3 regions of the Pseudomonas azotoformans genome follow, and region 3 is predicted to be linked to each of the others. Evidence: predicted binding sites of a transcription regulator. Region 3 holds the regulator's gene; each other region holds the start of a gene.

Region 1 (4,162 bases), 1.2 Mb from region 3:
TGCTCAAGGCGATTCCCTGGTTGATCCTTGCCAGGCCGACCGGCAACGTGTTGGGCCTGGCACTTATCTGTCTGTTCGCCGTGCCCAGTGGCGTGTGGCTGGGCTGGCGGCTGCATGCGCGGTTGGATCAGCGCCAACTCTATCGCGCCTGCTATGGCTTGCTGATCGTCACCGCGCTGAAGCTGCTGTGGGATGGGATTGGCGGCTACTGGGCCTAGGGGTGGAACCTGCGTCCCAACGCATCCAACCGCACCGCAATCGGCGGTAGCTGCTCACTGCTGCGCGCCAGGGTTTCCACATCGTTGGCGGTGCTTTGCGCAATGCTCTGCACCGACTGCAACCGCCCGACAATCTCCAGGTTAGCGGTGGTCTGCTCGCGGGTGGTGGTCACGATCCGGCCGTTCAGGTCGTCGATGTGCGCAATGTCGTTGCCCACGGCGCGCAGCATGTCGACGGCGACCTGGCTGTCTTCCACGCAACGCTCCACGCCTTGGCGGCTGTCGTGCATGGCTTCGACGGCCTGGCGGCTGCCGTGTTGCAGGCCTTCGATGATGGTTTTGATTTCCTGGGTGGACACCGCCGTGCGCTGCGCCAGGCTGCGCACTTCGTCGGCGACCACGGCGAAGCCACGGCCTTGCTCGCCGGCGCGGGCGGCTTCGATGGCGGCGTTGAGGGCGAGCAGGTTGGTCTGGTTGGCGATGCTGTTGATCACTTCAAGCACGCTGCCGATCTGCTCGGCTTGCACGGCCAGGCCCTGCACGGTTTCATGGGTGCCGTTGAGGCGCGAGGCCAACTGGGTGATTTCCTGTTGGGCACGGCTGACGCTTTCCTGGCCGCGCAGGATCTGTTGGCTGGCCTTGCCGGCGTGATCCACCGCTTGCTCGACGTGCACGGCGATGTGGCCCATGGCGTCTTCCATGCGCTGCATCGAGCCGGTCATCTGGGTGATTTCCGCCAACTGGTGCCGTGCGCCTTTTTCCAGGGTGCCGCTGGCGCTGGCCAGTGCCTGGCCGAGTTGGCCGAGGCCGTGGGAGTCGCGGGCGACACCGTCGATCAGGTGGGTGATCTGTTGCAGGAAGTGGTCGAAACGCTTGGCCAGGGACACATGCACCTTGCCGTCACCTTGGGTGGTCTGCGCGCTGAATTGGGAGGTGACCGCGCGCATCTTCTCCAGCATTTCCTGGCTTTCGACCGCTTCAGCCTGGCTGTGTACGGCCAGGTAGAGCAGGGCGACGGTTTCCATCACCACGTAGAACGCGTGGACGAACACCATGGTCCAGCCGCCGTGATGTTCCATCACAAACACCGGGAAGCCTTGGTGTTGCAGGGCATGGAACACCACGTGATGCACGGCGATGGTGGCGGCCGCGACCAGGATCGGCAGCCAGTCACGATAAAACGTCAGCACCGCCAACAGCGCGAAAATCCCGAAGTGCGATTCGATCACGCCCTGGGCCTGGTTGATGTGCAGCGCCGCCATCACCATGAGGCCTGCGCCGAGGGCGCAGCGCATCACGCGGGTGCCGCCTATGGCACGGTACAGCGCCGTGAGCACCACGCTGGTGCCGCCGCCGATTATGGCGGCTTGCATCAAGGTGTCGTGCCAGAAGGCCAAGCCCAGGGAAAACAGAAACATCAGCCAGATCAACGCCAGCATGATGCGGTCGGCTTTGCGGTAGTGCTCGAAAAAACGCGCGCGGGTGGGCATTCACACTTACTCCCTGTGGTCTGGCCGAATCAAAGTGAGGGCAGGGTGGAGCGAATCAGGTGTTTTTGGTTTTTATAGGATTCAGTGATGCCAAACGGTTATCGGCTTGCGGGGGAGGGACTTGAGGAACGGCTACCCGGGCGGGTAGCCGTTGATCGGATCGCGATCAGAAGCTGTATTTGGCAGTCAGCATCATGTTGCGGGGCGTGCCGTAGGAATCACCGCCATAGCTCACGGAGTTGGAGATGGACTGGTAGTAGCGACGGTCAAAGATGTTGTTGGCGTTGAGTTGCAGGTCAAGGTGCTGGTTGACCTGGTAACCGGCCATCAGGTCGGTGACGGCGTAGGCGCCTTGCTTGAGGCGGTAGGTGCTGCCGTCCGCGACTTTGAAGTCGTTGTACATGCGGCTCTGCCAGGAGACGTTGCCGCCCACGCGGAGTTTTTGCAGGGCGCCCTGGAAGTGGTAGTTAGTGGTCAGTTTGAACAGGTGTTCCGGGGTGTCGGTGTCGAACTGCTGGTTGACGTTCTGCGGGTTGGCTTGATCCTTGATGGTGTGGGTACGCGCGTAGGTGTAGCCACCGCCGACCTGCCAGTTCTCGGTCAGGGCGCCTTGCAGTTCGAAGTCGATACCCTGGCTGCGGATTTCGCCTGAGGCTTCGGAGCAGCTGGCCTGCGGACAGTTAGGCACGACCACATCCACTGCGCGGTTTTCCTGGTCGACGCGGAACAGCGCCACGCTCGCATTCAGCGCACCGCCGAGGTATTCGCCCTTGATGCCCACTTCATAGTTCTTGCCGACAATCGGCTTGACGGGGTTGCCGGAGGTGTCCTTGGCGCTTTGCGGCGTAAAGATGTCGCTGTAGCTGACATACACCGAGTGATGGTCGTCCAGGTCGTAGATCAGGCCGGCGTAGCGGGTGAGGTTACGCGTGACCTTGTAGTCGCCGGAGTTGTCGGCACCGCCATGGGCATCGTAGTCATACCAGTCCAGGCGCCCGCCGAGGATGAGCTTCAAAGGGTCGGCCAGGTTCAGGCGCGTGGTGATGTAGACACCATCCTGGGTGGTGACATCACGGTCATTGGTGGTGTGGACGAAGTCCGGTTTGCCCGCGGCGAGCGGCCAGTTGAGGTTGTAGGGGCTGTAGTTGTGGGTGGTCATGTCGTAGATGCGTCGGCTGGCGCCCACGACCAGTTCATGGGTACGTCCGAACGCTTGGAAGGGGCCGCTGGCGAAGGCGTCGACGCCTGCCTGGTTTTCATCGTAGGCCGCCTGGTAGACGGTGCGCGCCAGCGTGTTATTGACCCAGCGTGACTGGTACGAGCCGGAGAACAATGCGTTCTGTTCGGCGTAGTTGGCGTTGACTTGCAGTTTCCAGTCGTTGGCCAGTTGCTGGCGCAGTTCAGCGAATACCGTGTTGACCTCCTGGTCTTTGTTCTCCCAGTCAGTGCCTGGATTGTAGGACCGTGGCAGGTTCAGGTGATGACCATCCTGGCCGACCATCGACGAACCCCAGAAGTAGTTGGTCTTGTCTTTCTGGTTCGAGAAACCGAGCGTCAGGGTGGTGTCTTCGCTCAGGTCGGCTTCGGTGACGGCATAGAACAGGCCGTGATATTCCTCGGCGTTGTCGATGAAACTGTTGGCATCGCGGTAGGACGTGACGACCCGGCCGCGCCAGGTGCCACTGTCGTTGAGGGGGCTGGAGGCGTCGAGTTCGCCACGGTAGTCGTCCCAACTGCCGGCGGCGCCGGTGAGGGTGACTTTTTGTTCGTCCAGTGGCCGCTTGCGTACCAGGTTGATGGCCGCCGAAGGGTTACCCGCGCCGGTTATCAGGCCAGTGGCGCCGCGCACGATCTCGACGCGATCGAACATCGCCAGGTTCGGCTGAGAGCCTACGGAGACGCCGTTATAGCCGGTGGGGATGCCGTCGTACATCAGGTTGTCGATGTCGAAACCGCGGGACGTATAGGACTGCCGGCCAGGACCGCTGGAGAAGTTGAGGAACAGACCGGGCGTGGCTTTGACCACATCATTGATGCTGGTCATCGCCTGATCATCCATGCGTTGGCGCGTAATGACGGTAACGGCCTGCGGGGTTTCACGCATGGTCAACGGCAGCTTGGTCGCGGTTTTCATCGCGCCGGTGGTGTAGGACTGCGTGCCTTCGGTGGTTTCGCCCAGTTGCGCTTCGCCGGAGATTTGCGTGGCCCCCAGTTCAAGGGTAGCGGCGGGTGCCTGGGTCTCGGCGGCAAAGGCCGCAGGTGAACTTGCAAGACAGACCGCCAACGCCATCAGACTGGGTGAAAAACCTTTGCCGCCGTGTTGTTGCACAGACATGGAACTGACTCTCCCCGAATGCCGTCCCTGGCGAATAATAAAGGTGTTGATAATTATTCGCATCAGTGTGGCAGATTGAACGTGTGGGAAAAAGCCTTAAAAGAGAATTGGTTAATGAT
Region 2 (4,162 bases), 2.7 Mb from region 3:
GTAGGTGAAGCCAGAACGGTGGTGAGTCTGGCAGTGGGTGATGATTTCTTTGTCTTTGGTCAACCCGAGGTCTTCGAGGATCTGCGGCATGTCGCGGCGGATACGCAGGTTGCGCGCCTTGTCCATGCCGGCAGTCCATTCGAAGTTCACCGCGCCGGGGATGTGCCCGCCTTTGGCGGCGAGGACCTTCTCGCCGGAATACTCCAGCGGACCGCGTGCATCCCAGATGCCCAGGTCGGCGGCACCCAGGCGGCTTTGCAGGTATTCGCGGGTGGCGGTGGGGCCATCGTGCAACGTGAGGCTGACCGGGCCGCCGACGGGGGCGGGCACGTCGGTGGATACCGGGTGCTTGTCTTCCAGCCAGGCCAGCAGGCCGCCGTCCAGGTAGTGGTACTTCTGGTGGCCGATCACGTCGAGCATCCAGATGAATCGTCCGGCCCAGCCGCCGCCTTCGTCGTCGTAGACCACGTAGGTGGCGTCCGGGGTGTGGCCCAGTTCGCCGAACAGCTTCTCAAGATCAGCCTTGTTGGGCAGCAGGCCGGGCGCCGGGGGCTGCCCCAGTTGGGTGCGCTTTGGGTCAACGAAATGCGCGCCGGGGATATGCCCTTCGGCGTAGCGGGCGGCACTGGTGAGGTCCACCAGTATCAGGTGTTCGGTATCGAGGCGACCAAGCAGGTCGCTGGATTCGATCACCAGCGGCAAGCCAGAGAAGTCAGGCATGTGAGGTCTCCTGGGCACAAATGTTGGCGATAAAAGACGGCGATTGTAGCGCAAGCATCAGGCGCTGCGGTTGGTAAAGCAGTGCAGGGCTTTCTCGATGCATTGGGCGGTTTTGCCGAAGGCCTGCACGGTGGTTTCCGAGAACGGCCCGCCGCCCTGGTCGGCCACCATCAGCATAACCACCTTGCCATTACAGCTCAGCGAGCGCAGCAACAGGTGTTCGCCGGTGAACAGGCGACGCAGGATCGGCGGCAGCAAGGCCGAGAACTGCGCATGGTTTTCAGGGTTGAGGCGTACCTGCGCGGATTTTTCCAGCAAGCGCTGCAAGAGCGTGCTGTTGACCACATCCAGGCTCAAATTGGCCGCATCCTTCGGCAGGCCATCGACCTGGTGCACACGCAAGGTGCTCATGGCGCGGTCAGCCATCAACAGCATGACCCGCTGCATGCCACTGGCCACCAGGGCCTCCTTGGCGCAGGTGGTCAGGTGCATGGCGTTGGCAAAGCGGCTCGGTTCCACCAGCAGTTCGGTGCAGCGCTTGCGCCACACGGCCAGGGCCTCAGCGGTGGGCGGTGGCGCTGGAAGCAGGCCGCGATGAATCTTTTGTACATGCCACGGCCAGATCAGCGACAGCGCCGGGTGCCAGAGGTCAGGCATCAAGGTGGTGCGGGCGCTGGTGACGGCCTGCTGGTGGACCTGCTGCTGCACCTCGCCCAGGGGCTGTTGCAGGTACAGCGCTGTGAGGAGTTGCCAGCGTTCGGTGTGCGGGCAGGTCCAGGATTCCTGGGCCGACATCGCCAGGCCGTTGGCCAGCAGCACGGTATTGGCCGGTTGGTTCAACCAGCGGCGCAGGTTGGGTTCGGCGTCGAGCAATTGCTGGTGGCGCAGTGGGTCGTCTTCGCGGGCGATGTGCAGCGCCTTGACCAGCAAGCGCTGCTCGCTCATCAGCAGCTTATAGCCCTGGGACACCCAGATCGGCAGGTGCCAGGCTTCGGTCAGGCCGACGCACAGGTCCAGCAGGCGCACGCCGAACAGTGCCTGCTCAACCTCGCGCGCCGATTGGCCTTTGTGGATCACCCGCAGTTCCCATTCTTCCAGGAGCTTGGGGTAGGCGACCGCCATCGGCCACAGCGGCGACAGAAACAGCAGGCTGCCCCAGTGAATGTCCTGCCACAGTCGCGCCAGGCGGCTGCCGAACAAACCGTTGGCTTGTTGCGATGCGTGCTGGCTGACCAACAGCAGTTGGCGCAACGCCACGGGGATCTCATTGGCCGGCACCGACGGCAGGCGCGCCAGCAGTTCTTCGGCGCGCTTGAGGCCCAGGCGGTTGAGCGCCACTTCGAGGTTTTCCGCCGGTTCCGCCAAGCTGCCATGGGTATGGCTGTTGGCCTCGCGCATCACGCTGAGCACAAGCGCCGGGCTGCTTTGCATCAGCTCGGCAATATCTCGCAATGAACTGCGGCTGTCGCGGATGCCTTTGCACACCCGGTCGTGACTGGCCTGGGGCACAGGCAGCAGCACATCGTCCAGGCGCTTGATCCAAGCGGCGAGAGAGTTGGGTTTTGCACTTGGGACTGTCGTTTCATTAGCCATGATAGGGGCGCGATCATCACTTGCGGTCTACACGCCCGGAGCGGGCCGAACTGGCTTTTCGCCTTAACGGGCTATAGTCTGGCGCAGTTTTGCCGATAAGTAGAACAAGAGTTTTCTGCTACACCCAATATGTCCATGAACCCGACGGCGCAAGTACTCATCCCCTATGGCTAAAATTATCGGCATCATCGTCGTCATCGCAAGTGTGCTCGGTGGCTACGTCCTGTCCCACGGTAAAATTGCGGCGTTGATCCAGCCCTTTGAAGTGCTGATCATCGGTGGTGCGGCGTTCGGCGCATTCTTGCAGGCCAACCCCGGCTACATGACTATGCACGTGGTCAAGAAGTCGCTGGGGATGTTCGGTTCGCGCTTCACTCACACGTTCTATCTGGAAGTGCTGGGGCTGGTCTACGAGATCCTCAACAAGAGCCGCCGCGAAGGCATGATGGCCATCGAGGCCGACATCGAAGACGCCGCCGCCAGCCCGATTTTCGCCAAGTACCCGGCTGTGCTCAAAGATGAGCGCATGACCGCCTACATCTGCGACTACCTGCGCATCATGTCCTCCGGCAACATGGCCCCCCATGAGCTGGAAGGCCTGTTCGACATGGAGTTGTTCAGCCTTAAAGAAGAGTTGGAGCATCCTTCCCACGCCGTGACCGGCATCGCTGACGGTATGCCGGGTTTTGGTATCGTCGCGGCGGTACTCGGTATCGTGGTGACCATGGCGTCCCTGGGCGAGGGCGACCAGGCCGCCATCGGCATGCACGTGGGTGCGGCACTGGTGGGTACGTTCTTCGGTATTCTCGCGGCCTACGGCTTCTTCGGTCCGCTTGCGACCTCCCTGGCCCATGACGCCAAGGAAGAAATCAACCTGTACGAATCGATCAAGGCCAGCCTGGTCGCTTCGGCTTCCGGCATGCCGCCGTCCCTGGCGGTGGAGTTTGGCCGCAAGGTGCTGTACCCGAAGCATCGCCCAAGCTTCGCCGAGCTGGAACAAGCGGTTCGCGGTCGTTAAGCCATGGAAAACAACCAGCCGATAATCATCAAGCGCGTCAAGCGCTTCGCTGCGGGGCACCATGGCGGCGCCTGGAAAATCGCCTTCGCCGACTTTGCGACGGCGATGATGGCGTTCTTCCTGGTGCTGTGGCTGATGTCCACCGCCACGCCCGAACAGAAGATCGCCATCGCTGGCTACTTCAAAGACCCGATTGGTTTCTCGGAAAGCGGCACGCCCTTCGTGATCGACCTGGGTGGCTCGCCGCAATTGGCGCCTGAGCGCACCATCAACCCGGAAATCAAGACCGAGTCGCCCCAGGAGAAAATCCCGATCGAGCGCGACACCGTCGAGTCCATGGCTGAGCAGGTCGAGCAGGAGCGCCTTGAGCTGCTGCTGCAAGAGCTGCAGACCAAGGTCGAAGAAAACCCGCAACTGCTGAAATTCAAGGACCAGATTTCTTTTGAAATCACGCCGGAAGGCTTGCGCATCCAGATCACCGACGCCGCCAACCGGCCGATGTTCGACTCCGGCAGTGCGCGCCTGAAGCCGTACTTTGAAGACATCCTGCTGGCCATGGCCGACACCATCAAGGCGGTGCCGAACAAGATCAGCATCAGCGGCCACACCGACGCCAAGCCATACGCGGGCCAGGGTGATTTCGGCAACTGGGAACTCTCGGCCAACCGCGCCAACGCCGCGCGCCGCGCGCTGGTTGCCGGCAGTTATCCGGACCCGCAAGTGGCGCGCGTGGTGGGGTTTGCTTCGTCGCAGCTGTTTGATCATCAAGACCCGTTCAACCCGGTCAACCGCCGGATCGATATCGTGGTGCTGACCAAAAAGGCTCAGCGT
Region 3 (4,162 bases):
GGCAGCGGCAGGCGCTGCGGCCGTGGCGGCGACTTCCGGCAAGGCGTCGGCCACGAAGGTGCCCTTGCCGTGCAGTTGGTCGAGCAACGCTTCGAATTCGTCGTCGGTAATGTCGGTGCTGGCTTTAGCAGCAGGCGCCTCGGGCGCAGCGGCCGGTGCCACAGCGTCGGCCGCGAACTGGCCTTTGCCGTGCAACTGGTCGAGCAGGGATTCGAACTCAGCGTCGGTGATGTCTTCGCTGGTTGGCGCAGCGACAGGCGCCTTTGGCGCTTCTGCCTCGGCCTTCACGGCACTGAGGGAGTTGAGCAGCTGTTCGAACTCGCTGTCGGTCACATCCGGTTCGGCTTCGGCCACAGGCTCGGGCGCCGCCTCGACCACAGGCGCAGCCGAGGTGTCGGCCGGTTCCGCCAGGCGCGCCAGGGCGGCCAGCAGTTCCGGGGTGGCGGCAGTGATCGGTGCACGGTCGCGCACCTCGCTGAACATGCCGTTGACCGCATCCAGTGCTTCGAGAATCACGTCCATCAATTCCGAATCAACGTGACGCTCACCCTTGCGCAGGATGTCGAACACGTTTTCGGCGATGTGGCAGCACTCCACCAGCTCATGGAGCTGGAGGAAGCCGGCGCCCCCTTTTACAGTGTGAAAACCGCGAAAAATTGCATTGAGCAGGTTCGCATCATCCGGTCGGCTTTCCAGCTCGACCAGTTGCTCGGACAACTGCTCTAAAATTTCGCCGGCCTCTACAAGGAAATCCTGAAGGATTTCTTCATCGGCGCCGAAGCTCATGTGGGTGCTCCTTAGAAGCCTAAACTGGATAACAGGTCATCGACATCATCTTGACCCGATACAACGTCTTCACGTTTATCGGCATGAATCTGCGGACCTTCACCCTTGGCGAGATGTTTTTGTGGATCTTTTTCCGAGAGGATCGCTTCGCGGTCATGTTCAATGCCGGCAAAACGGTCTACCTGGCCTGCCATCAGCACTAATTTGAGCAAGTTGCTTTCCACTTCGGTGACCAACTGGGTCACACGCTTGATCACCTGACCGGTGAGGTCCTGGTAATCCTGGGCGAGCAGAATGTCGTTGAGGTTGCTGGAAACCGTGCGGTTTTCCTGCTCGCTGCGTGACAAGAACCCTTCGACCCGACGCGCCAATTCACGAAACTCTTCAGCGCCCACTTCGCGGCGCATGAAACGGCCCCAGTCGTTGCTCAGGGCCTGGGCTTCGTTGGCCATGCCGTTGACCAGGGGCGTGGCGTTTTCCACCAGGTCCATGGTGCGGTTGGCCGCCGCCTCAGTCAGCCTGACCACATAGGACAGGCGCTCGGTGGCATCGGTGATCTGCGAGATTTCCTCGGCCTGGGGCATATGCGGGTCAATCTGGAAATTGACGATCGCACTGTGCAGCTCGCGTGTGAGCTTGCCCACTTCCTGGTACAGGCCGCGGTCACGGGTCTGGTTGAGCTCATGGATTAACTGCACCGCGTCGCCGAACTGGCCTTTTTCAAGGCTGTCGACCAATTGGTGAGCATGCTTTTTCAGGGTCGACTCAAAGTCTCCCTGTGACGTTTCTTTATGCTCCATAGCTCCCCCGCGATGGCATTAGCCGTGGATGCGTTCGAAGATTTTCTCGATCTTCTCTTTCAAGGCCAATGCAGTGAATGGCTTGACCACGTAACCGTTTACCCCGGCTTGGGCGGCTTCGATGATCTGCTCACGCTTGGCTTCGGCGGTCACCATCAACACAGGCAGGCTGCGCAGTTTTTCGTCGGCGCGCACGTGGCGCAGCAAGTCGATACCGGTCATGCCCGGCATGTTCCAGTCCGTTACCAGAAAGTCGATGCTCCCGCTGTTGAGGATCGGAATCGCCGTAATGCCGTCATCCGCCTCGACCGTGTTAGTGAACCCAAGGTCACGCAACAGGTTTTTTATGATCCGCCGCATCGTTGAGAAGTCATCAACGATGAGGATTTTCATGTTCTTGTCCAATTCGACCTCCAAGCAGTCTTAAACGCGCCCAGCACCTGGACGCGCCATTTCAATCAACAGGCATTACACAAAAAGGACTGCCGGGGCACCACGGGTCGAACCCGCAAAGGCTGGTTGCCCTCGCGGTCTCGTCTGCAGTGTCCCCACACTGCCTGTCAGCGCGCTCGCCACTCTCCCAAACGCCCCCGCAAGCGGGCTGCGCACTGGCTGTGCAACTGGCTGACCCGCGACTCGCTGACCCCCAGGACCTCACCGATTTCCTTGAGGTTCAGCTCTTCGTCGTAGTACAGCGCCAACACCAGCCGCTCACGCTCCGGCAAATTGGCAATCGCGTCCGCCAACGCCCCCTGGAAACGCTCATCTTCCAGGTCACGCGATGGCTCCATATGAGCGCTCGCGCCGTCCTCGTGCAGCCCTTCGTGTTCGCCGTCCTGCAACAGGTCGTCGAAACTGAACAGGCGGCTGCCCAAGGTATCGTTCAAAATCCCGTAGTAATCGTCGAGACTCAATTGGAGTTCGGCCGCAACTTCGTGATCTTTAGCGTCGCGACCGGTTTTTGCTTCAATTGCCCGAATTGCGTCACTGACCATGCGTGTATTGCGATGCACCGAACGCGGCGCCCAATCACCTTTACGCACTTCATCGAGCATCGCGCCACGGATACGGATACCCGCATACGTCTCGAAACTCGCACCCTTGCTCGCGTCGTACTTGGTCGACACTTCGAGCAGGCCGATCATGCCCGCCTGGATCAGGTCTTCGACCTGGACGCTGGCGGGTAGGCGTGCCAGCAAGTGATAGGCGATACGCTTGACCAAGGGCGCGTAGCGCTCGATCAACTCGCCCTGACTGTCACGGGCAGACTTCTTGTACGCGTTGTAGCCAGTCGCTGTCATAGCACGGGTCCTGCGCTCGTCTGATGCACCAATCGCTCGACGAAAAACTCCAGATGCCCCCGAGGGTTGGCAGGCAACGGCCAGGTATCGACCTTCTGGGCAATAGCCTTGAACGCCAATGCGCATTTGGAACGAGGGAACGCTTCGTAGACTGCACGCTGCTTTTGCACAGCCTTGCGCACACACTCGTCGTAGGGAACTGCGCCGACGTATTGTAAGGCGACATCGAGGAAGCGATCCGTGACCTTGGTCAACTTGGCGAACAGGTTGCGCCCTTCCTGCGGGCTCTGGGCCATGTTGGCCAGGACGCGGAAGCGGTTCATGCCGTAGTCACGGTTAAGCAGTTTGATCAGGGCGTAGGCGTCGGTGATCGAGGTGGGTTCATCGCAGACCACCAGCAACACTTCCTGCGCGGCGCGCACGAAGCTGACCACGGACTCGCCGATCCCGGCGGCGGTGTCGATCACCAGCACGTCGAGGTTGTCGCCGATATCACTGAACGCCTGGATCAGGCCGGCATGCTGCGCCGGGCTCAGGTGCACCATGCTCTGGGTGCCGGAGGCGGCCGGCACGATACGGATGCCACCGGGCCCCTGCAGCAGCACATCGCGCAGCTCACAGCGGCCTTCGATCACATCGGCAAGCGTATGTTTGGGCGTCAGCCCCAGCAGAACGTCGACGTTCGCCAGCCCCAGGTCAGCATCCAGCAGCATGACGCGACGGCCAAGCTCTGCCAGGGCCAGGGACAAATTCACTGACACGTTAGTTTTCCCGACGCCACCTTTGCCGCCGGTCACCGCGATCACCTGTACGGGATGCATGCTGCCCATTTTATTTCTTTACCTTGTCTTGCTTAGACGCAGGCTACATGGCTTGGCCGCGTGAATCGCTTGCAGACCATCGATGTAGATACATTTCACGGTGTTCATCCTGCCTCAACCCACCCGTTTTGCCGGGTTGTGGTAGAGGTCGGCGAACATATCGGCCATCGCTTCCTCGCTAGGCTCTTCTTGCATTTGCACGCTGACTGCACGGCTGACCAACTGATGACGGCGCGGCAGATGCAGATCATCCGGAATCCGCGGCCCGTCGGTCAGGTAGGCGACCGGCAGTTCATGACTGATGGCCAGGCTCAGCACCTCGCCCAGGCTCGCGGTTTCATCGAGCTTGGTGAGGATGCAACCGGCCAGGCCGCAGCGTTTGTAGCTGTGGTATGCAGCGGTAAGAACCTGTTTCTGGCTGGTGGTTGCAAGCACCAGGTAATTTTTCGACTTG

What was found. The regulator FliA, encoded in region 3, starts transcription of late flagellar genes. The targets are predictions, from matches to a motif close to CTAAAGTTTNNNNNNNNNNNGCCGNTAA.
Region 1: the regulator FliA is predicted to act here: its motif matches at 1,807-1,834, upstream of AYR47_RS33200 (methyl-accepting chemotaxis protein).
Region 2: the regulator FliA is predicted to act here: its motif matches at 2,385-2,412, upstream of motA (flagellar motor stator protein MotA).

The regions. Positions count from the first base shown of each region.
Region 1 is NZ_CP014546.1:5,115,082-5,119,243, reverse strand. It holds gene AYR47_RS23415 (sulfite exporter TauE/SafE family protein) at 1-218, shown strand, start outside; gene AYR47_RS33200 (methyl-accepting chemotaxis protein) at 215-1,708, opposite strand; gene AYR47_RS23405 (TonB-dependent siderophore receptor) at 1,875-4,043, opposite strand.
Region 2 is NZ_CP014546.1:2,104,561-2,108,722, forward strand. It holds gene AYR47_RS09725 (rhodanese-like domain-containing protein) at 1-720, opposite strand, end outside; gene AYR47_RS09730 (HDOD domain-containing protein) at 778-2,313, opposite strand; gene motA (flagellar motor stator protein MotA) at 2,480-3,331, shown strand; gene motB (flagellar motor protein MotB) at 3,335-4,162, shown strand, end outside.
Region 3 is NZ_CP014546.1:6,269,949-6,274,110, forward strand. It holds gene AYR47_RS28765 (chemotaxis protein CheA) at 1-786, opposite strand, end outside; gene AYR47_RS28770 (protein phosphatase CheZ) at 798-1,586, opposite strand; gene AYR47_RS28775 (chemotaxis response regulator CheY) at 1,605-1,979, opposite strand; gene fliA (RNA polymerase sigma factor FliA) at 2,147-2,887, opposite strand; gene fleN (flagellar synthesis regulator FleN) at 2,884-3,717, opposite strand; gene flhF (flagellar biosynthesis protein FlhF) at 3,823-4,162, opposite strand, start outside.